DNA from 4 places in the Blautia faecicola genome. Region 4 is predicted to be linked to each of the others. Evidence: predicted binding sites of a transcription regulator. Region 4 holds the regulator's gene; each other region holds the start of a gene.
The links. The regulator Rex, encoded in region 4, represses fermentation and respiration genes when NADH is low (regulators of the CRP and FNR family bind a similar motif). The targets are predictions, from matches to a motif close to ATTGTTAANTANTTAACAAT.
Positions count from the first base shown of each region.

Region 1: a site for Rex is predicted at 4,796-4,815, ahead of gap (type I glyceraldehyde-3-phosphate dehydrogenase). Genes of this name have one in related genera too.
Region 2: a site for Rex is predicted at 3,990-4,009, ahead of ETP43_RS01100 (L-lactate dehydrogenase). Genes of this name have one in related genera too.
Region 3: a site for Rex is predicted at 3,217-3,236, ahead of ETP43_RS07000 (cobalt transporter). Genes of this name have one in related genera too.

Region 1 is NZ_SDKC01000001.1:1,359,781-1,365,766, reverse strand. Features, by position in the region: gene thiC (phosphomethylpyrimidine synthase ThiC) at 100-1,410, shown strand; gene tpiA (triose-phosphate isomerase) at 1,575-2,324, opposite strand; gene ETP43_RS06105 (phosphoglycerate kinase) at 2,368-3,561, opposite strand; gene gap (type I glyceraldehyde-3-phosphate dehydrogenase) at 3,726-4,745, opposite strand; gene ETP43_RS06095 (histidinol-phosphatase HisJ family protein) at 4,861-5,703, opposite strand; gene mnmA (tRNA 2-thiouridine(34) synthase MnmA) at 5,700-5,986, opposite strand, start outside.
Region 2 is NZ_SDKC01000001.1:285,196-291,181, forward strand. Features, by position in the region: gene ETP43_RS01085 (hypothetical protein) at 1-848, shown strand, start outside; gene ETP43_RS01090 (YARHG domain-containing protein) at 1,079-1,699, shown strand; gene ETP43_RS01095 (zinc-ribbon domain-containing protein) at 1,717-3,345, shown strand; gene ETP43_RS18740 (DUF6783 domain-containing protein) at 3,227-3,508, opposite strand; gene ETP43_RS01100 (L-lactate dehydrogenase) at 4,032-4,982, shown strand; gene ETP43_RS01105 (CoB--CoM heterodisulfide reductase iron-sulfur subunit B family protein) at 5,062-5,889, shown strand; gene ETP43_RS01110 (4Fe-4S dicluster domain-containing protein) at 5,886-5,986, shown strand, end outside.
Region 3 is NZ_SDKC01000001.1:1,566,839-1,572,824, reverse strand. Features, by position in the region: gene cooS (anaerobic carbon-monoxide dehydrogenase catalytic subunit) at 1-1,432, opposite strand, end outside; gene ETP43_RS07010 (ATP-binding protein) at 1,594-2,364, opposite strand; gene ETP43_RS07005 (CooT family nickel-binding protein) at 2,459-2,641, opposite strand; gene ETP43_RS07000 (cobalt transporter) at 2,685-3,023, opposite strand; gene ETP43_RS06995 (aldo/keto reductase) at 3,458-4,291, shown strand; gene ETP43_RS06990 (NAD(P)H-dependent glycerol-3-phosphate dehydrogenase) at 4,371-5,390, opposite strand; gene plsY (glycerol-3-phosphate 1-O-acyltransferase PlsY) at 5,403-5,986, opposite strand, start outside.
Region 4 is NZ_SDKC01000001.1:1,761,579-1,767,564, forward strand. Features, by position in the region: gene ETP43_RS07945 (NAD(P)H-hydrate dehydratase) at 1-1,057, opposite strand, end outside; gene ETP43_RS07950 (redox-sensing transcriptional repressor Rex) at 1,170-1,823, opposite strand; gene ETP43_RS07955 (ABC-F family ATP-binding cassette domain-containing protein) at 1,975-3,882, shown strand; gene ETP43_RS07960 (S8 family peptidase) at 4,108-4,941, opposite strand; gene ETP43_RS07965 (S8 family peptidase) at 5,044-5,986, shown strand, end outside.

The DNA of each region.
Region 1 (5,986 bases), 400 kb from region 4:
CGTATGATTTTTGTTCTGCATGGATACGTCTGTGTTTTGCTGACGTCAAAAACAGATACTTTTTTATTATGTATGTGAAAAGAATGGAGGCAAAACAACATGAGAAATTACACCACTCAGATGGATGCGGCACGCAAGGGAATCATCACACCCGAAATCAGCCTTGTAGCCGAAAAGGAACATATGGATGTCAGTAAACTGATGACGCTTGTTGCAGAAGGTAAAGTAGCAATCTGCGCCAATAAAAATCACACCTGTTTAAGTGCGGAAGGTGTTGGAAGTATGCTCCGCACAAAAATCAATGTCAATCTCGGTGTTTCCCGTGACTGTAAAGACTATGATATCGAAATGAAAAAAGTAATGAGCGCTGTAGAACTCGGTGCCGAAGCCATCATGGATCTTTCCAGCCATGGAAATACCCAGCCTTTCCGCCGTAAACTGACCAGTGAATGTCCGGTTATGATCGGTACGGTCCCTGTCTATGACAGCGTTATTCATTATCAGCGTGATCTTGCAACTCTGACCGCAAAAGACTTTATAGATGTGATCCGGATGCATGCGGAAGACGGTGTGGACTTTGTCACTCTCCACTGCGGAATCACACGAAAAACCATCGAGCAGATCAAAAAGCACAAACGAAAAATGAATATCGTCAGCCGTGGAGGAAGTCTGGTTTTTGCCTGGATGAGCATGACCGGAGAGGAAAATCCATTCTATGAATATTATGATGAAATTCTTGATATCTGTGAGGAATATGATGTAACCATTTCTTTAGGTGATGCCTGCCGGCCGGGATGTCTGGCAGATGCAACCGATGTATGCCAGATTGAAGAACTGGTTCGTCTCGGAGAACTGACAAAACGTGCCTGGGATCACAATGTACAGGTTATGGTGGAAGGTCCCGGACATGTGCCTCTGGATCAGGTAGCTGCCAATATGAAAGTCCAGCAGAGCATCTGTATGGGAGCTCCTTTCTATGTACTCGGACCTCTTGTCACCGATATTGCTCCCGGATATGACCATATCACCGCGGCCATCGGTGGCGCCGTTGCTGCCATGAACGGTGCTGCATTCCTTTGTTATGTAACACCTGCAGAACACCTGGCTCTTCCAAATGTAGAAGATACCAAGCAGGGAATCATTGCCTCCAAAATCGCAGCTCATGCAGCTGATATTGCCAAAGGAATCCCCGGCGCCCGTGATATAGATGATAAAATGGCAGATGCACGTCGTGTGCTCGACTGGGATGCCCAGTATGCCTGTGCTTTAGATCCGGAAACTGCCAAATCCATCCGCGCCAGCAGAATGCCGGAAGATGACCACAGCGATACCTGCAGCATGTGCGGCAAATTCTGTGCTGTCAGAAGCATGAACAAAGCCCTCGCCGGAGAGTATATTGATATTTTGTAAAATTATCACTTTTTAAATGATCGTGTATTTTTCATTTAAAAGTAATTATGATGAAATTATAAAACGCCACGAAGCGCATTGGATCTGCTGAATATCACCAGATCTTCTTGCGTTTCGTGGCGTTTTGACACGTTTCTTTATTTACTTTTTACAAATGTAAGGATTTATTTGTAGTTTACGATCTGTCCGAATTCTTCTTTGAGGGAAGCGCCTCCAACCAGTCCGCCATCGATGTCTGCCTGAGCAAACAGGTCTGCTGCTGTTTTGGAGTTTACGGATCCACCGTACTGGATACGGATCTCTGCTGCTGTAGCATCATCGTATACTTCAGCGATACACTCACGGATCTTACCGCATACTTCCTGAGCCTGCTCAGTAGTAGCTGTTTTTCCGGTTCCGATAGCCCAGATTGGTTCGTAAGCGATAACGGCTTTCTTTGCCTGATCTGCTGTCAGACCCTGGAAGCCAATCTTAACCTGCTGACGGATGAAGTCCATGGTTACACCCTGCTCTCTCTGTTCCAGAGATTCACCACAGCACATGATAGGTGTCAGACCATGTTCAAATGCTTTGTGCATTTTTTTGTTGATGTCTTCATCTGTTTCTCCAAAGTATCCTCTTCTCTCGGAATGTCCCAGAACAACGTATTTTACGCCTGCATCTACCAGCATGTTCGGGGAGATTTCTCCGGTGTAAGCACCTTTTTCTTCGAAGTACATATTCTCAGCACCAACCTGGATGTTAGTTCCTTTTGCAGCTTCTACTACAGGAACGATGTCGATAGCAGGTACGCAGAATACTACGTCTACTTCGTCATTCTTTACCAGTGGTTTCAGAGTTTCAACCAGTTTAACAGCCTCACTTGGAGTCATGTTCATTTTCCAGTTACCGGCAATAATTTTTTTTCTAGCCATGTTACGTTTCCTCTTTTCTTGTATCCTTTCCAGGATCTGATTCTTATTTATCGTTTGCTGCTGCTACACCTGGCAGTTCTTTTCCTTCCAGGAATTCCAGGGAAGCTCCACCACCGGTAGAGATGTGAGTCATCTTGTCACCAAATCCCAGGATATTAACAGCTGCTGCGGAATCACCACCACCGATGATGGTTGTAGCGTCTGTCTCAGCCAGAGCTTTTGCTACTGCTGCGGTACCGTGTGCGAAGTTCGGCATTTCGAAGCATCCCATCGGTCCGTTCCATACTACAGTCTTAGCATCTTTTACAGCGTCTGCAAACAGTTTTTCTGTTTCCGGTCCGATATCCAGACCTTCCCAGCCATCCGGAATCTGTCCACATGGAACAACTTTCATGTTGCAGTCGTTAGAGAATTCATCACCGATTCTGTTATCTACAGGCAGAAGCAGTTTTACACCTTTTTCTGCTGCTTTTTTCTTCATATCCAGAGCATACTGCAGATAGTCATCTTCACACAGGGATACACCGATGGTACCACCTTCTGCTTTTGCGAAAGTATAAGCCATACCACCGCCGATGATCAGAGTATCTACTTTATCCAGCAGGTTGTTGATTACGGAAATCTTGCTGGAAACTTTTGCTCCACCCAGGATAGCAACGAATGGTCTTTCCGGGTTGTTTACTGCATTGCCAAGGAAATCGATCTCTTTCTGCATCAGATATCCAACAACAGCAGTATCTACATATTTTGTAACACCTACGTTAGAGCAGTGAGCTCTGTGAGCGGTTCCGAATGCATCGTTTACGAAAACATCACACAGGGAAGCCAGTTCTTTGGAGAATTCGTCTCCGTTTTTGGTTTCTTCTGCACGATAACGGGTGTTCTCCAGAAGGATTACTTCGCCGTCTTTCATAGCTTCTACAGCTGCTTTTGCGTTTGGTCCGACAACTTCCGGATCAGCTGCAAATTTTACTTCCTGTCCCAGCAGTTCGCTCAGTCTTACTGCAACCGGTGCCAGAGATAATTCTGGTTTCGGCTCTCCCTTCGGTTTGCCAAGATGAGAACACAGAATTACTTTTCCACCATCAGCAATCAGTTTTTTGATCGTAGGAAGTGCTGCTACCAGACGGTTCTCGTCTGTGATCTTTCCATCCTGCAGAGGTACGTTGAAATCGCAACGAACCAGAACTCTTTTGCCTTTTACGTTGATATCATCAACAGATTTTTTATTAAGCATTGGCATATGCCTCCTTTTAATTATTCGCACACTTGTGCCTTTACAGCTACATCTGTATCACGCGGATTCGCCAGGATCTCATACAGGGACAGACTTTTGCTCCCAACCCGCGTATAAAAAAGGAGCCCGGTCCAAAGAGACCGGACCCCCAATGAGCCTATGGATTATGCATTCAGCAGTTTTCCGAAGTGTTTGATTGTTCTTACCATCTGGCTTGTGTAAGAATTCTCATTGTCATACCATGAAACAACCTGTACTTCTGTTGTACCGTTTTCCAGTGGCAGAACCATTGTCTGAGTAGAATCAAACAGAGAACCGAATCTCATACCAACGATATCGCTAGATACGATTTCGTCTTCGTTGTATCCGAAGGACTCGTTAGAAGCTGCTTTCATAGCTGCGTTGATCTGATCAACTGTTACGTTACCTTCAACAACTGCTGTCAGGATAGTTGTGGATCCTGTAGGAGTTGGAACACGCTGTGCAGAACCGATCAGTTTGCCGTTCAGTTCCGGGATAACCAGACCGATAGCTTTTGCAGCACCTGTGCTGTTTGGAACGATGTTAACTGCAGCTGCACGGGATCTTCTCAGATCGCCTTTTCTCTGCGGTCCGTCCAGAGTCATCTGATCTCCTGTGTAAGCGTGAATTGTGCACATGATACCGGATTTGATCGGTGCCAGGTCATTCAGGGCTTTTGCCATAGGAGCCAGGCAGTTTGTTGTACAGGAAGCTGCAGAGATGATATGATCATCTGCTGTCAGAGTTTCATGGTTTACGTTGTAAACGATTGTTTTCAGATCGTTTCCAGCCGGAGCGGAAATGATAACATGTTTAGCACCAGCATCGATATGAGCCTGAGCTTTGTCTTTGGATGTATAGAATCCAGTACACTCCAGAACTACATCTACACCGATTTCTCCCCAAGGAAGTTCAGCTGCATTAGCTTTTGCGTAGATTTTGATTTCTTTTCCATCAACAGTGATAGAATCTTCACCAGCTTTTACTGTGTCAGCCAGAGCATATTTTCCCTGTGTGGAATCATATTTCAGTAAGTGTGCTAACATTTTTGGGGAAGTCAGGTCGTTGATTGCAACGATTTCAAATCCCTCTGCTCCAAACATCTGTCTGAATGCCAGACGACCGATACGTCCAAAACCATTAATTGCTACTTTTACTGCCATGATTTTCATTCCTCCTAAAAAGTAAATAAAATTTGTGATCTTTCTTTAAGATTGTTAAAGAAACATCAACCTGTAATTATTCTACCTAATTTACCTGAAAAATTCAAGCATAATTTCAAATTTTACCCAAAACTTTTCTGAATTCAGGTTTTCCCTGTCTGAAGACTGCATAAGAATCGAATCCGCAGTCAGAAAGCAATGCGGGAAGCCTGTCAAATCCGTATTCCAGATATTCCGGCACATGACCGTCGGAACCGATCGTGATCAATTTTCCGCCCAGTTCCCGGTATCTGCGGATCACATCCGGATGCGGGTTGGTAAATCCGAGCATCCGAAATCCTGCGGTGTTGACTTCCAGTGCGATCTGATGATCAATCAGATATTGCAGAATCGCATCGATTTCTTCCGAAAATCTTTCATATGAATAATATTTGTCTTTTTCTTTTCCATAGCGCACCGCATAATCCAGATGTCCCAGCGTATGGATTTTCGGTGCTCTCTTTAAGTTTTCCAGAGTCGCCCGGAAATATTCACGGTATGCCTCTTCATCTCCCAGTTTTTCGTATATTTTTCCGAAATAAGGGTCTTCTCCGTGGATCAGGTGCATGGAACCGATAACAAAATCAAACGGATACTTCGCAAGATAGGCATCCTGGCGTTCTTTCAGATGTTCCTGCATGCCCAGTTCCACACCGAGACAGATGCGGATCCGGTCTTTGTACTCTTCCTGTACCTCCAGCACGCGTTTTACATAGGCATCCGTATCCAGATCAAACTCGCCTTCCGGATAATCCATATCCATATGATCGGTAAAACAGATATGATCCAGCCCCAGTTCTATGGCACGTTCTACCTGATCGGTGATCTTTGTCTCACTGTCCGCCGAAAATTCGGTGTGAATGTGACAGTCTGCGGTTATTCTGCCAGCGTACGGACCGGCTTCTGTTTCTCTGATCATACGATGGTTCCTCCTCCTAACACATGTTCGCCCTGATATAATACGAGAGCCTGTCCCGGGGTTACTGCACGCACCGGAGTATCAAAATGACATTCTAACAGATCCTCTCCGATCCGTTTCACTTTACAGGTATCCCCTCTGTGATTATAACGGATCTTACCAAGTGCTTCGATCTCTTCCGGAATATCTTCCACCGCCATAAAGTTCAGGCGGTTCGCCCGCACGGTGGTCGTAAACAGATCTTCGTTGCTTCCAAGAACCACTTCATTGGTTTCCGGACAAA
Region 2 (5,986 bases), 1.5 Mb from region 4:
ACCAGGGGCAGCAGGGTGGCCAGTATTACGATCCCAACCAGCAGAATCCGTATTATAATCAGAGCCAGCAGGGTCAGTATTACAATCAGAATCAGCAGGGTCCATACAACAACCAGGGTCAGTATTATCAGGGGAATGGACAGTATCAGCAGCAGAGAACCAAAGAGGCAGAATGGCTGTACAACAAGAAAGATCAGCTGGTGGCGGGAACAAAAAACATGTTTTCTGAGATTCTGCCAATTCTGAAAGCACCGGTAACCAGAGTAAAAGAAATTGCAGACAGCAATAATCCGGCGGTCGGCATTGAATTTATTGCAACGAAAATGGTGGTATGCCTTCTCTTTTTATTAATTGTATTGTTGAAGATAAGAGGAGCCGTATCAGGTTACAGTTCTTACATAGATATAAAAATCCCGTATCTTAAGAGTATTCTGTGTGTGATTCTGGCAACTGCCGGTATTGATGTGATCGATGCATTGCTTCTGAAAGTAATTACAGCTCTGTTCGGTGCAAAAGCAAGCTTTCAGGCATATATTGATGTTGTTGGTGCTACGGATATGTTCGCTATATTTATTATCATTATAGAAGGAATTCTGATCGGAATCGCACCGGAAATCGCGCTGGTATTTTTCGGAATTCTGGCACCTCTGGTAACCTATATTCAGTTTGCACAGTATCGTGCAGTGGCAGATATTGACGAAGACAAAAAACCGTATGCATACTTTATTGCGAAATTATGTTTCACAATCATTACGGGACTGGTTGTGTACCTGCTGGTGAGAAGCACATTGAACAGTATGGCCGGTGGACTGATCAACAGTCTGGGAGATATTTTTAATATGCTGTAAAAGTAGTAGAATGAATCAGGAGTATGTTGAAAATTCATCTTTAACGATAGGATTTTAGAAGTTTGAGATAACCAGAAGATACAGATTTCTGAAAATTACATGTACAATGACAACAGACTTCTGCAGAAAAAGAATAAGATATGAAAAATCAGCCAGAAACTTGATCGGCAGCGGATTCACCCGAAAGGTGTGTTATCCGCTGCCGATGATACAATAGGAGTAAAGATAGGATGAAAAAGAAGAAAAAACAGTCAACAGGTCTGATCGTTGCAGCGGTACTTCTTGGTGTTGTGGATGTGGCGGCATTTGCATTGCTGCTGGCCGGTGTTTTGATCTCTCCGGCAAAAGGAGAAACAGTAAAAGCAGAACTTTCCGCAGACTTTCAGGAAAACGATCAGGAATATTATGACGTGGACAGGACGGAGAATTATCCATCAACCGCGACGGTAGCTTACGGGGGTACAGCGATTATCGGAGATGCTCCGGATACGAATGACACATCCGATACAGAGGATTTGACAGAGGACGATGACGATACCATCGATACAAGCGACGATCCGTATGCAGGTTTCGTCTTCCCGGACAGTGATACGACAATTATCACGAAAACGCAAATGAAAGCAACACTCAAGACCAGAAGCCTTTGCCGGCGGGCGGTTAATGAGATTTATGCGCGTCACGGCTACCAGTTCTCCAAACAGGAAAATACCGATTATTTCAATCAATATGACTGGTACCGGAATATGCCGAAAGAAACCGATATGAGTATCGTGGCATCTGAATTCTCTTCGGTAGAAAAGAAGAACGTGGAAGCTCTTCAGGCATATGAAGATTCGAAAGACTGGGATTAGGGAAGGAGGCGTGAAAAATGTATTGTCCAAACTGTGGAACAAAAAATGAGGATGATTCCCTGTTTTGTATGGAATGTGGAACTCAATTAAAAAAGGATACCGTCCTAAATCAGCTCCCGCATCAGGAAACTATACCGATGCAGCCGGAAGGAAGAACTGTGACAGATGCCGATATTCCGAAAAATCGGCAAAGCGGAAGTCAGAATAATGAAAATCCGAATAACAAAAATCAGGATACCAGGAATCAAAATATGGGAAACCAAAACGAAAATCCGTCAGATATTCGCAGAAATGGAAATCCAGGAGGACAAAACGATTACGGTCAAAACTATGGAAATGCCAATCCGGTCAACTTAGCCGGTCGGGGGCAGCCGTATTTTACCGGCAGCGCTCCGAACAGTTCACAACCTCAGGGAGGAGGTCGCTATCAGGGAACACCGGATCAGAGACATCATCAGCCACCCAAACAGAAAAAACCGGTTTCGAAGCTTGCGATTTTTGTGGCGATTGAAGCTATAGCAGCAGTGGCATTATTTGCAGGTGCCTATAAGATCACATCAGACCGCTTTTCACCGGAAAAAGTTGCGATGGATTACTGGGAAGCCAAAGCAGATCATGACTGGTCTCAGGCATATGATTATTGTAATTTCCCAAACAGTGATCTGCTGACAAAGAAAATGTATGTACAATCCAAAGCAGATCAGACAGAGCCGCTGGAGTACCAGTCGGTAACGATCAAAGATGTCAGACAGCTCACTTCGGAGGCAGTAAATCAGCTGGGAAATCTCGCTTCTATGTTAGATGCAGACGGTGACGACTATGATGATTATCTGGATGATCTGGAAGACGAATTAGAAGATGATGATCTGAAAGTATATCGTGTGGAATATATAGAAAAAGGTGCTGCCAGCAAATCGGTAGAATACATCACACTGACAGAAACAGAAAATAAAAAATGGCTGTTCTGGGATGAGTGGAAAGTGGCAGATGTAGAAAGCTGGGCAGGAAATGTCACATATAGCATACCGGAAGGAGCTACACTGCAGCTAAATGGAGAAACCATAGATGACAGCGCAGCTGTTATTGATGACGGCTGGAAAATAATCACGATCCCCTACCTGTTCACCGGTGACTATCAGCTGCAGGTAACAGAAGATGGAATGAAACCTTATTGCAAAAATACAAGTATAACACCGTATGGAACAGAAGAAGGAAACATCGGTCTGGTTCCAACAGACGAAACCTTGAAAGCATTAGGCGAACAGGCGGGAAATGACATCAAATTTCTTATAGAAAGTGCCTTACAGGGAAAATCATTCGAAGAAGTAAAGGACGTATTTTCTTCCGGTGCTCTGGAAGATGGTTACATTAAAAATTACTATGAAAACCTGACTAACAAGGTAAAAGGCAACGGCTCCGCCAAGATCACAGGACTAGCCATCAGTAACATCAACACAGCCCTGGACTCATCCCCTACAGGAACCGAGATAGACCTGCGAGGAACAGCACAGAGAAAAGAAAACTACATCAACTACTGGAACGAAATAGAAGAAGAGGATAATGAAATCTATTTCGTCGCAAGCTACTGTAAAGAAGGAGCCGAATGGAAACTGATGAACCTGCCGGTAGATGAATATGTGTTCTAGATGTGCAGGTTTTGAAAGAACAAATCATCAGAGACAGGAAAAGTGTTCCGGAAAATGCTTGAAAACTTGTGCCAATAATCTGCAGATCCCATTTTGAGGCACATTTTGTATTCATTCGGTTGGCAAGAATAAATACATATTGCTGATTGACATTGAAACTCAGTAGGAGGAGGGAAGGCGGTCCGGAGGCGTGGACACTTTGTGGGCGGTTGGGGCAAGCTTTAAGATCCGACGCTTACGCAGACTTTCGCGAGGGTCAGCTGACCCTCGCAAATATAGTCGAAGTTAGCGGCTAGCTTAAAGTTGCCCTGCCCACGTCCACGCCCCCGCCCCCGGACCGCCTTCCCTCCTCCTGCGTCTCCATACCAGTCATCCCCAATCATATGGTATTACATCCCCATACCAGCCACCCTCTCACCTTTTTCCCACTTCCTATAGAAACACCTTTCAAAACCCATAAACAAAATTGATAAAAATTTGCAAAAACACTTGTTAAAATCTTATCAATGCGTTATAATATACCCAAATGGAATCGAGCTGATACTTATCTTAGCGGAGGGAGAAGTGTGAACTCTTATATTTTTATGAGAAAATCCAAAAAAGCTAATTGATAGAAAGCGAAGATTTCATATTTTTTTGCCACAATTGTTAAAAAATAGACAAATGGAAAGGAAGAAGGAGACACTATGAGCAGCAAAATTACAGTTATCGGAGCCGGAAGTGTTGGTTCTACAATTGCGTATACCTTATCTAATCAGAATGTTGCATCAGAGATCGTCCTGATCGACATTAACAAAGAAAAAGTAGAAGGCGAAGTCATGGATATCGCACAGGGAACCTGCTTCAGAGACCCGATCTCCATCGTTGCCGGTGAATACGAGGATGCAAAAGATTCCGACATCGTTATCATCACCTCTGGTATCGCCCGTAAACCAGGTCAGACAAGAATCGAACTGACACAGACCAACGTAAACATTCTGAAATCTATCACACCGGAGATCGTAAAAGTAGCTCCGCATGCATTATATATCATCGTAAGTAACCCGGTAGATATCATGACCTATGTATTTACCAAGATTTCCGGACTGCCGGAAAACCAGATCATCGGATCCGGAACCATTCTGGATTCTGCCCGTCTTCGCTGCGGACTCTCCGAGCATCTTAATGTAGCACAGAACAACATTCATGCATATGTATTTGGTGAGCATGGTGACACATCCTTCATCCCGTGGACCGGCGCATATGTATCCGGTGTAAGTCTGGATGAATATTACGATATTGCAAAGAGCATGGGAAAAGAAGTAAAAGAAGTGGACAAAGATGCGATGCTCGAATACGTACAGAAATCCGGCGGACAGATCATCAAGAGAAAAGGTGCTACTTTCTATGCAGTATCTGCTTCCGTATGCAAACTCTGCTCTATCCTGACATCTTCCTCTGATTCCATTACAACGGTATCTTCCATGATGCACGGCGAGTACGGAATCGATGATGTATGCCTGAGCACACTGACACTGGTCGGACCGAACGGTATCCAGGGTAAAGTGCCGATGCGTATGAACAAAAAAGAGATCGAGCAGTTACATAAGAGTGCCGATGCGCTGAAAGAGGTTATCGCACAGATCAATCTGGACTAAACAGCCAGTAACGAATGTCGGTCGGCTGCAACAATAGCCGACAGGCAGGAAATTTACATAAAGAAAGGATACAGGAACTATGAAGTACAGTTATTTTCCGGGTTGTACCCTGAGAACAAAAGCAAGAGATCTGGATGCATATGCCAGAGTATCTGCAAGGGCACTGGGATTTGAACTGGAAGAAATAGACAACTGGCAGTGCTGCGGTGGTGTCTATCCACTTGGCTCTGATGAAATTGCCACCAAACTTTCTTCCGTCCGTGCTCTGAACCAGGCCAAAGAAAAAGGTCAGGATCTGGTAACTCTCTGTTCTGCCTGTCATCATGTGATCAAACGTGTCAACGATGATATGAAGAACGTAGAAGACATTCGTACCAGAGCAAACAACTACATGAAACTGGAAGAACCGTATGCGGGCGAGACAGAAGTGCTCCATTTTCTGGAAGTGCTCCGTGACCGCGTAGGATTTGATGAATTAAAGAAAAAAGTGGTCAGTCCGTTAAAAGGAAAGAAGATCGGTGCTTACTATGGCTGCCTGCTTCTTCGCCCGGGCAAGATCATGGCGTTTGATAATCCGGAGAATCCGACCATCATCGAAGACTTTATCCGTGCCATCGGTGCTACACCGGTTGTATATCCATACCGGAATGAGTGCTGCGGCGGATATATCTCTCTGAAAGAAAAAGACATGTCCAGAAACATGTGCAACAATATCATGGACAGCGCAGCAGGATTTGGTGCTGAGATGCTGATCACCGCCTGTCCATTGTGTCTGTATAACCTGAACAAGAGTGGAAACGGAAAACTTCCGGTTCATTATTTCACAGAACTTCTGGCAGAAGCTCTTGGCGTAAAAGAAGAGGCTTTGCAGACACTGACATCGGATAAGGAGGTGGCACAGGCATGACAAATGAAAAGAAACAGGCAGAACTGATCAAAGAGATCAGCGGTGTCAATCCCCTCAAATGTATGAAATGTGGTAAATGTTCCGCTTCCTGCCCGTC
Region 3 (5,986 bases), 190 kb from region 4:
CGATAACGATGATATCGTTTGCGATCAGTTTCTTCATCAGTTCGATATGTGCATAGTCAGGACGGATCTTCGGATTGTTACATCCAACCATAGCAACAGCACCACGGATAACACCGGAAGTAATACATTCCAGAAGTGGTTTTGTTGTTCCGGTTTCGTCAACCTGGCTGTTGGTAACTCCATCCAGAGTTTTTACGATTGCTTCTACAGAATAACCAACGGTTGCTTTCGCTTTCATATCCGGGATATGTACCAATTCCGGTTTTCTGTTCTTGAAGTTCTCGATTGCCATCTTAACGATTGCTTTTGCATTTTCTCCTGCTGTCTCAGCATTGAAACGGATAAATTCAGAATCTGGCATCTGAGCGATCGGAGAAGTTGTCACGAATTTTGTATGGAAACATTTGCTCAGAGGTCCTAACGCCGGGAAGATACACTGAACGTCTACAACGATCGCTTCGCAGGCACCTGTCAGAACCACGTTTTCCTGCTGCAGGAAGTTACCTGCCATCGGAACACCACGACGCATAGCTACTTCGTTGGAAGTACAGCATACACCGGATACGGTGATTCCTTTTGCTCCCATTTCTTTTGCGTATGCGATCATTTCCGGGCTGTCAGCATATTCGCAGATCATCTCGGAAAGGCTCGGATCATGTCCGTGTACAACGATGTTTACGTTTTCAGCAACCATAACACCCAGGTTTGCCTCTGTATCGATTGGCTTCGGAGTTCCGAACAGGACATCAGAGAACTCTGTTCCCATCATGGAACCGCCCCATCCATCTGCCATACCGGCACGCAGAGACTGTTTTACCAGTGCTTCCGGCAGAGAAGAGCATCCCATATGAGCCATATGTAAGGAAGTGGAAACTTCACGGTCGATCGCACGCGGTGCAATCTCGTTCTCGATCAGTTTTTCTTTCTGTCCTTCCGGCATTCTGTCCAGGAATTTCTGGTATCCGAATGGTTTACCATATTCCATCAGACCGATCTCAGCCATCTCATGCGCCAGATCATAGATATCTTTTCCTTCTGTCTCAACGCCCCATTCTTTTGCCAGACGAAGCAGTTTGTCAGGATCTTTTACTTTGTAGTTTCCGTCTTCTGCTGTACAGTACAGAGTGTGGCAGATCTCACGACCATGATCAGAGTGAGTAGCTGCTCCAGCTGCTGTAAATTTCAGGAAGTTACGTCCTACGATACCGTGAGCATCACATCCGCAGATTCCTCTCGGAGCTTTCGGGGTAATACGGCAAGGTCCCATTGCACAGATTCTACAACAGACACCCTGTTCACCAAATTTACAGTGTGGAGTCTGGTTTTTCACACGGAACTGCCATGCGTCAGCTCCTACCTTTGCTCCTGTTTCCAACAGTCGATTGGTGGCCGCTTCCATCTCTTCGATGGTAGTCATCTTAAATTCGCTCATTTTTTTCCTCCTTTTGTTTTGTAGCCATTCCTCCGCTTTCTCCGCTTTATGGCTATTATATATTCTTTCACCCGGAAGTGTGGTTTTTTGTGTGTCTTCCGGGTGAAGACACTCCGGAAATTTACTTTCCGGTAATATCCGTATAAACGACGAATTGTAAATTATATATTCAGTTTTTTAACAATTTCACTCATCGCTTTGCGAACCGGTGAATTCTCCGGAAGTTCCACAGTCGGTCTTCCTTCACAATCGTATTCATATACCAGTTCATCCTGAGGAACCACACCCAGAAGGTTCAGACCCTGGATCTCAATTTCCTCTTTTGTTCCTTCGTTGAGAACTCCGTTTGGTGCACGGTTTACGATCAGTCCGATCTGCTGTGGATGCATATCGCATTCCTCGATCAGTTTTTTGATTCGTCCGACCGCCTGGATTCCTCTTCTGGAACAGTCGCTGACCAAAATAGCAGTCTGCATGCTCGGAAGAACTCCACGGCTGATGTGTTCCATTCCTGCTTCATTATCCACAACCATATACGGATAATTGTTCTGCAGTTTAGCAAGCTGTGCCTGTAACAGTCCGTTTACAAAGCAGTAGCATCCTTTTCCCTGGGTACGTCCCATGACCAGCATGTCGAAGTCATCATCTTCGATCAGTGCGGAATTGAACTTGAACTCGGCATAATCTGCCTTGCTCACACCTGCTGGAATCGGATTTTCTTTTGCCGTTTCCGCTCTGGCAATCTCTTCTCTGATATCGCCCAGGGTAGCTTCTACTTCTACACCGAGCACTTCGTTCAGATTGGAATTGGCATCTGCATCCACTGCCAGAATCGGTCCCTTTTTCTGTTCGCAGAGGTACTGAATCAGAAGTCCGCACAATGTGGTCTTTCCAACTCCACCTTTTCCTGCGACTGCAATTACATGTGACATTTTCTTATCCTTTCTGATAGTTTCTTGTTATTCAGTTCTACCTTATCACTATAGAATCTATCGTATAAGATTGTTACATCTTATGACCTTATCATTAATCGCACTGTAATTTTACAATGCTGTTTGCGAGATCGACCATCAGGATCTTTCCTTCGATGCTGGTCTCTTCTCCCATGATATCGCGGATAATAACTTTTTCATCCTCTACCAGAATCTTGCTTACATTCCGGCAGATAACGGTATCATCGCTTTCTTTATATACAGTAGCCAGACACATTGTTATTCCTCCTTTAACCAAGATGTCTTATGCATCTCACTGATTATGACTCTTCTAACTCTTCTTTTACCGTTGTGAGTGCCAGACGTAATCTGAGATTACCTTTCTGGAAATCAGATACAGCTTCTTTGATCTGTTTTGCAGCTGTATCCATACCCAGTTTTGCCAGATTATCAGCCATCTGATCGAGTTCTGCTGCATGATGTTCGTTATGATCCACCATGTAATTTAACAGTGCTACGGATTCGTTCTTACATTTATCAGAACCGCCACTGCATCCGTCGCATGCATGTTCTTCACAGCCATGGTCATGCTCATGTTTATGGGCAGGGCCGTCACCATGTGGAATTACATTTCCATTCTCATCTTTTAATAAGTGCATGTCCTACTCCTTTCTCTCATTTCCCCCAGTAGGGGATATGACAATCTTTTGTCAATTATGTTTTATTATACTCCTTTTCCCTATGGTATTCAATAGAATCTATGCAAAATATTTATAAATTCAGCTGTACTTTTTTATATACAATAGGTGGTTTTTGTAAAAAATGTCATGTTTTCTGTGTTTAGCACTTTGATTTGTTAAATCGTTAACATGACATTTCACAGTTTTTCCTGTTTTTCTGCATCCTTTCGTCGTTCTATCCTATCCGGGGGATGGGGTCACGACATGCCGCAGACAGCTTTCATGTTACAGGTTCGTAATATTTTTGCCCTAGTTATTTCACATTTTTATGGTAAAATGCAAAAAATTGGGAGTTTTCCGGTATTATTTATACTTTTTATAAAATACCGGAGTTACGAGAGGAGGTTTACATCATGTCAAACATCCCATCTTTGATCTTGAATACAAATGACCGCATGCCTCTTTTGGGGCTTGGCGTATATAAAGCCACTGCACCCGGCGAAGTGGAAGGTGCTATCGCTGCTGCTCTGGACTGTGGTTACCGGCTGATTGATACGGCTTCTGCCTATAAAAATGAAGAGGGCGTGGGACGTGGCATCCGCTCTTCTTCTGTTCCGCGGGAGGAACTTTTCATCACGACGAAGTTATGGAATACCGCACAGCGGATCGGTGATATCGACGGCGCTTTTCAGAGGAGTCTGGATCGGCTCGGACTTGATTACGTGGATCTTTACCTGATCCACTGGCCGGTTCCCGGCTGTTTCATCAATTCCTGGCAGGCACTCGAACGCATCCATGAATCGGGACAGGCGAAGGCAATCGGTGTCAGTAATTTTGAGATTCCGCATCTGGAAGCGCTGTTTCAGACTTCCGGGATTGTTCCGGCGGTGAACCAGATTGAGTATCATCCGTTGTGGAATCACTCTGAATTATATGAGTATTGCAGGGAACGTGGTATTGCGGTACAGGCTTATGCGCCGCTGGCACGTGGAGCGTACCTAAAAAAAGATACCTTGCTTCATATCGGAGAAACTTACGGAAAATCACCGGCTCAGATCGGGCTTCGGTGGCTGGTTCAGAAGGGGATCTCTGCGATTCCGAAGTCGGTAAATCCGAAGAGAATCGCGGAAAATGCAGATATTTTTGATTTTGAACTGACGGATCTGGAGATGAAGACGATTGATGCGTTGGATGAGAAGTTTAGGAGCGCGGGGATCCCGGAGGATATGCAGGGGTTTGTGCGTTAAAAATAAGTAAAAAACAGCCCGCCCGGTAATAGAGCCTTTGGAGGCTCTATTACCGGGCTGGCATCCATTTTAAAATCATTTATTTCTCATCATCCCAGAGTTCAACCCCAAGCTCATCCTTTTTCATTCGCTGCATCAGTTCATTCACCGCATCCGCAGCGCTCTTATCTTCAAACAGCACCTTATTGACTTCCACAATAATCGGCATGTCTACTCCATATTTCTCAGCCAGTCCCAGTGCTGCCTTGGCGGAATATACACCTTCTACAACCATCTTTACTTCATCCATGGCTTCTTTCATGGTATATCCCTTGCCCATCAGATAACCGGCCTTACGGTTACGGCTGTGCACGCTCGCGCAAGTAACGATCAGATCACCGATTCCGGACAGTCCGTAGAAAGTTCTCGCATGTGCACCCATCGCGATACCCAGGCGGGAGATCTCTGCGATTCCTCTGGTGATCAGGGCTGCTTTTGTGTTGTCTCCGTAGCCAAGACCATCTGCCACACCGGCTGCCAGGGCGATGACATTTTTCAGAGCTGCTCCCAGTTCGATGCCGAGGACATCCGGGCTTGTGTAGACGCGGAAGACCGGGCTCATGAAGATTTCCTGCAGGTATTCTGCTGTCTGTCTGGTTCTCGCTCCTACTACGCAGGTCGTCGGAAGACCTTTTCCAACCTCTTCCGCATGGCTTGGTCCGGATAATACTGCAACATTTGCTTCCGGTAATTCTTCTTCAATGATCTGGCTTAATGTCATCAGGGTATGTTCTTCCACACCTTTTGCCACATTGACAACAATCTGTCCCTTTTTCAGATACGGTGCCATCTTCTGTGCGGTGCTTCTGGTAAACGGTGACGGTACGGCCAGTACCAGTACATCCTTATCTGTCATTGCTTCTTCCAGATTACTTGTCAGCTGAATACTGTCCTGCAGTTTTACACCCGGAAGTTTGGAAGTATGTTCTCTTTTTGTGCGAAGCATCTCCACTTCGTCTTCCATGATGGACCACAGAGTTACTTCATGTCCGTTATTGGTCAGAAGCCATGTGAGGGCAGTTCCCCAGCTTCCGGCTCCCAGTACGCCGATTTTCTTCATACGACACCTCCATTATGCTTTTTTCTTTTTCAGATATGTTTTATTTTCATTTCCATGAATCAGACGCAGAATGTTCGGCCAGTGTTTATAATATGCAAGGATGGCAAGCAATATGGCAAGTACATACATTTCATAAATATTTGCCTGACCCATTCCCGCAAACTGTCCGGTCTGTCCCATGATGATGATACCTGCTACAAATACCACATAAACCAGTAAAGATCCCAGTGATACATAGTGGGTAAGGAAAAATGCCGCAAGGAACACAATAGCTGCAACCAGTGTCAGCCGCAGGTCAAACGATAACAGCAGACCTGCTGTGGCAGCAATTCCTTTTCCGCCTTTAAAGTTCAGGTAAAACGGAAAATTGTGTCCGAGAATCGTTCCGGCTGCCGCATACAACCCCAGTAGCCGAATCATCTCCGGATGGCTTTTTCCAAAAATCAGATGTACGATCACAACCGCGATCACACATTTAAAACAGTCTCCAAGCAGTGTGATTGCTCCTGCCTTTGCGCCCAGTGTACGCAGTGCATTGGTCGTTCCGGCATTTCCGCTTCCGTAATTGCGGATATCGATACCCTGTGCTTTTCCAT
Region 4 (5,986 bases):
TTCGTTTTGCCAGAAGATTTAAAGCATCTGCATCCATGACTATAGGCTTGCTCTGGCGGAATGTCAATACCATTTGCAGCAAATCCTCTGCTGTTTTGGAAGTGGAAAGCCCCGGACCAATCGCAATTACATCTGCCCAGTGCATGGCTTTTTTCAGAACATCTGCAAGTTTCTCGTGCTGCATGGAGGAATCGTAAACCGAGAGCATGGCTTCCGGAAACTGCTGCTGTAAGATCGTCCGGTTGCTCTCATCGGTCAGGATACGGACCATTCCGGCACCGCTTACAAGTGCTGCTTTCGAGGAAAAATACGCGGCGCCGCTCATGTTGCGGCTGCCCGCAATCAGAAGGACTTTTCCGAAGGTTCCTTTATTACCTCCCGGATCCCGCGCGGGAAGCCAGGAAATGGCTTCTTTATCCAATGCATAAATTCCTTTGGATGCACCGTAGATTCCGACATCTTTTACCTGGACGTTACCAGCATAGACGGTTCCCGGATACAGGCTTATCCCTAGTTTGCGGTAGGCAAACGTAACGGTTTCTGCTGCCCGGACAGCGGTTCCCATAACCTGTCCCGTTCCCGCATGGATGCCGGAAGGAATATCCACCGCGAGAACCGGAACGCCGGAAGCATTGATCGCATCCACCAGAGTCTGATATTTTCCTGACAATTCCCGGGATAATCCGACGCCAAAAAGTGCATCTACGATAGTAGTATATTCAGAAAACCGGCAGTTGTTGACTATGGATACCTGATAATTTTTGGCTGCCTGCCATTGGATCTTCATCTCTTCGGTAAAAGAAGCGGGATTGCCCGCCAGATATAGATCCACCGAATACCCTGCCAGATGCAGCAGTCTTGCAACTGCCATACCATCCGCTCCGTTATTGCCGGAACCACACACAACCAGTGTTTTTTTCAGAGAAAAATGCTGTCTCAGACAATCAAATACAGCAAGTGCCGCCCGCTCCATCAAAACCAGGGACGGAATCCCCATCGTTTGGATCGTAGCCTGATCCAGCTGTTTCATCTGTTCTCCTGTTACTAAAATCTGCATAGTTATGATCTCTCCTGTCACTATCATCAAACTTGGTCCACCGGACCAATGATTGACGTGTAATGCAAAAAAGCTGCTGCCCTTTTCGGCAGCAGCCTCGCTGAAATTTTCTTTATTCCTGTAGGTGGTCTTTCTCAAAGCGGCTCAGGTTATAAGACAGCCGCATCAGACTTTCCGAAAGGTGTACATTTTCCACAATCACATCATCCGGCATGAAAAGGTTCAGGTCGGTATGTGCAAAGTTCCAGATCGCTTTTACTCCCACATCTACCAGAAGTTTCGCCATATCAAGTGCTTTTGCTTTTGGAAGAGTCAGTGTTGCAATCTCCACATGATTATTTTTTACAAATTCCGGAAGTTCATCAATCATACGAATCTCGATGCCACGCACGGAAACTCCCCGCATGACCGGGTTTACATCGAAGATTCCCACAATCTTAAATCCCTGTTTTTCAAACTGCGTATAATTGGCAAGTGCCTGACCGAGATTACCGGCACCTACGATGATCATATTGTGTGTGCGATCCAGACCCAGGATTTTCGCAATTTCCGAATGGAGATATTTTACATTATATCCGTATCCCTGCTGTCCAAATCCACCAAAATTGTTCAGATCCTGCCGGATCTGAGATGCTGTCACTTTCATCCGTCCGCTCAACTCATTGGACGAGATTCTCTCTACGCCATCTTCCATCAGTTCTCCCAGATAACGATAATATCGGGGGAGCCGTTTGATGACTGCTCTTGATATATCTTTTTCCTCCACACTGCTTTCCTCCTGCATCATATTAGTTTTATTATAGTTAAGTGTGAAAAGTTTGTCAAATAATCTTAGGGATTTTGTTGCGATTTTCTTGCGAATTTTCCTCATTCATGTATAATATTCGGTAGACTTGTGAAATTTAAGGAGGTTTTTCATGATTTTATCATGTCAGAATATCAATAAATCATTCGTAACCGATGATATTTTACAGGATGTGTCCTTTCATCTGGAAGAGCGGGAAAAGGCAGCACTGATTGGACCGAACGGAGCCGGTAAGTCCACCCTGTTAAAAATTATCATGCAGGAAATACCGGCAGATTCCGGTGAGGTAGTTATTGCCAAAGGGAAAACGCTCGGTTATCTGGCACAGCATCAGGAAGTCAGCGGGGATAATACCATCTACGAGGAACTGCTTTCTGTCAAACAATATCTGCTCGATATGGAAGAAAAGATCCGTACGATGGAACAGCAGATGAAGACGCTGACCGGCCGGGAACTGGATGAACTGCTCTCTTCCTACTCCCGTCTGACCCATCAGTTCGAACTGGAAGGCGGATATGCCTGCCGCAGTGAGGTTGTGGGGGTATTAAAAGGTCTTGGCTTTGAGGAAGAGGATTTTTCCAGAAAGATCGGTACGTTATCCGGTGGTCAGAAGACCCGTGTGGCGCTCGGCCGCCTGCTGTTATCCAATCCGGATATCATTCTTCTTGACGAGCCGACCAACCACCTGGATATGGACTCGATCGCATGGCTGGAGACATATCTCATTAACTATAAAGGAGCTGTATTTATTGTCTCCCATGACCGGTATTTTCTGGATCGTGTCGTGACGAAGGTGGTTGAGATCGACCGGGGACACGTTCGTACCTTTATGGGTAATTATTCTGCATATGCGGAGAAAAAAGCGATGATCCGTGATGCGGAATACAAAGCATGGATGAATCAACAGCAGGAAATCAAGCATCAGGAAGAAGTTATCGCAAAGTTAAAATCTTTTAACCGCGAAAAATCAATCAAACGTGCGGAGAGCCGCGAAAAGATGCTGGATAAGATCGAAGTGCTGGATAAACCGGTGGAAGAAAATACGGAGATGCATCTGGAACTGACACCGCGAGTGGTCAGTGGAAATGATGTATTGACGGTAAAAGATCTGGCGAAAGCATTTCCACAGCAGGATCTCTTCTCAGGCGTAGATTTCTCGATAAAACGCGGAGAACGGGTTGCAATCATCGGTGCCAACGGAACCGGTAAAACAACGATCCTCAAGATTTTAAATGGTCTTGTGGAGCCGGATGCGGGAGAAATCGAACTGGGAAGCAAAGTACAGATCGGTTACTACGATCAGGAACACCATGTACTCCATATGGAAAAAACAATTTTTGAGGAGATTTCGGATGAGTACCCGTATCTGACCAATACAGAGATCCGCAATGTGCTGGCAGCGTTCTTATTTACCGGGGATGATGTATTTAAACTGATCAGTGCCCTGAGCGGTGGGGAACGTGGTCGTGTATCCCTGGCGAAGCTGATGCTTTCGGAAGCAAACTTCCTGATCCTCGACGAGCCGACCAACCACCTGGATATCGTATCGAAGGAAATTCTGGAGCAGGCGCTCAACCGCTACACCGGAACGGTTCTGTATGTGTCCCACGACCGTTATTTTATTAACCAGACCGCAACCCGGATCCTGGAGCTTACGAACCAGGCGATGGTTAATTACATCGGTAATTATGACTATTATCTGGAGAAAAAAGAAGAACTGACACAGATCTATGCGCCGAAGGAGGATGAGGCTGTCGCAGATGCATCCGTTTCTGCCACCAAACTCGACTGGAAACAGCAGAAAGAGGAACAGGCGAGACTTCGAAAACGGGAAAATGATCTGAAAAAGACGGAAGCCGAGATCGAAAAACTTGAAACCAGAGACAGCGAGATCGACGAGGAAATGGCGCAGCCGGAAGTCGCCGTCAATGTGGCGGAATGTGTACGGCTTTCGAAAGAAAAAGCGGAAATCGCAGAAAAATTGGAAGAACTGTATGCGAAATGGGAAGAACTGGCGTAGACAGCCCGGAGGCTGCCAATCCGTCAGACATATAGTAAGACGAATAATCATCATTTAACTACAATAAAAGTCCGTGAGAAACCAATAGTAATCGGTTTTCACGGACTTTTTCTATCTTATATCACACAACTTCAAGATGCTGAGACTCTGAGGCTGCATGAAGTTGCGGCAGAGATTGTATCCTGAAAAACATGGTCGTAGCTGCTTTTCTCTTCTGCATTTCGTTTAGAGCGTGAGAAGCTTTCGGATATCCAGTTTTCCCCACCCCTGCCGGTTTCTCGGATATCCGAGGTCGATGCAGGATTCCCGTAACAGCATCTTCACTTCCACGTTCGTAAGAAGCGGATCTTTCTGCAACAGTAAAGCGATCGCACCCGAGACCTTTGGTGTGGACATCGAGGTTCCGCTTTTGATCGCATAACTGTTCCTTTTATTGGCACAGGAGATCACATCGGCGCCCGGAGCGACAAGATCCGGTTTACAGACACATTCTGCCGTCGGACCTGCACCGGAGACGGAACTGATCCGGTCAAGCATATCACTCGCTCCGACGGTGATCACTTTCTTACTGCTTCCCGGAGCTGTGACACTGCCATATGCGGGTCCCATATTTCCTGCCGCGGTTACCACCACAAATCCCTGATCCCATGCCTGTTCTACTGCTTTTACCAGCCGTGTGGCGGCTTTTGAATCTTTTGCTGCAGCGCCCACAGAAATATTGATAATACGGATCCCGTAGCGCTTCTGATTGGCTGAGATCCATTGCAGGGCCCGTAAAACGTCCTGTAATCTTCCGTTTCCCCGTTTATCAAGGATCTTTGCAGCAATCAGGTGGCAGCCGGGCGCAATACCCCGATAATGCCGTTCACAGGCACTTCCGTCCCCTGCAAGAATCCCCGCCACATGAGTTCCGTGCCCGGAGTCATCATAAGGGTAAGGACGGCGTCCAAGAAAATCCTGAAATCCCCGGATCCGATCTCCAAAATCCGCGTGAGGGTACAGTCCGGTATCGAGGATCGCAACACCGATACCGGTTCCCGTCCATGTATTTGCATGCATAGAAAATCTGGCCTTTTTTCTATGTTATGATACCAGGGTCAAAAGGTTAGAAGGAAAGAGAAAACAGGGCATATAGTAGAAAAAAAGACTAACAGGTATACTATGACGCAGCAACAGGAAGATATTTATGCAAATGACAGGATGGATCTGATCATCCCCTACGGAAAGATCGGGGAAGTATACTATCAGCAGATCATCGCTCCGTATACGCCTACGATACTGAACGACCAGTTTGCAGTGATCCATGTACCAATGCGTTCGAATGCGATTCTGGGAAATATTCAGTTTGTGTACAGTCTGGTTCCGAATCTGTATGTTCCGTTAGACACAACCAGTCTGGAAGTCAGCGGAATCCTTCAGACGCAGAACCAGCCGGGATTACAACTTCATGGAGCAAATATATTACTTGGGTTTGTGGATACGGGGATCAACTACACACACCCTGCTTTTTTAACTGCAACCGGTCAAACACGGATCGTGGAAATCTGGGATCAGACACTGCCCTCTCCCGCCGGGGACGGTCCTTTCGGGTACGGGACGGTCTATACGGCAGAACAGATTCAGGAAGCACTCGGGCGGGAGGATCCACTCTCACTTGTTCCGGTCAGTGATCCGCAGGGACACGGAACCTTTGTGACCGGGGTAGCGGCAGGAAGCGAAAATCGGCAGCAGGAATTTATCGGGGCAGCCGATGAGGCACAGATTGCGGTGGTAAAACTGAAAGAGGCAAAACAGCCATTACAGGATTTTTATTTTTATTCCGGCGAAGGACCGGTGTATCAGGAAAATGATATTATGGCGGGAATCCAGTACCTTGTAGAACTGGCAGACCGTCTACAGTTGCCGCTGGTGTTGTGCCTGGCGCTGGGAAGTAATCAGGGGGATCATATGGGATATACCCCGCTCGATATCAGCTTGCAGAACCTTGGCACGGTTCCGGGAATCGCCAGTGTCACCGCAGCGGGGAATGAAGCAGGCAAAGCACACCATTATTTTGGAAGCATTACGGGCAACACGGAATCAGCCTCCGTGGAAATCCTGGTTC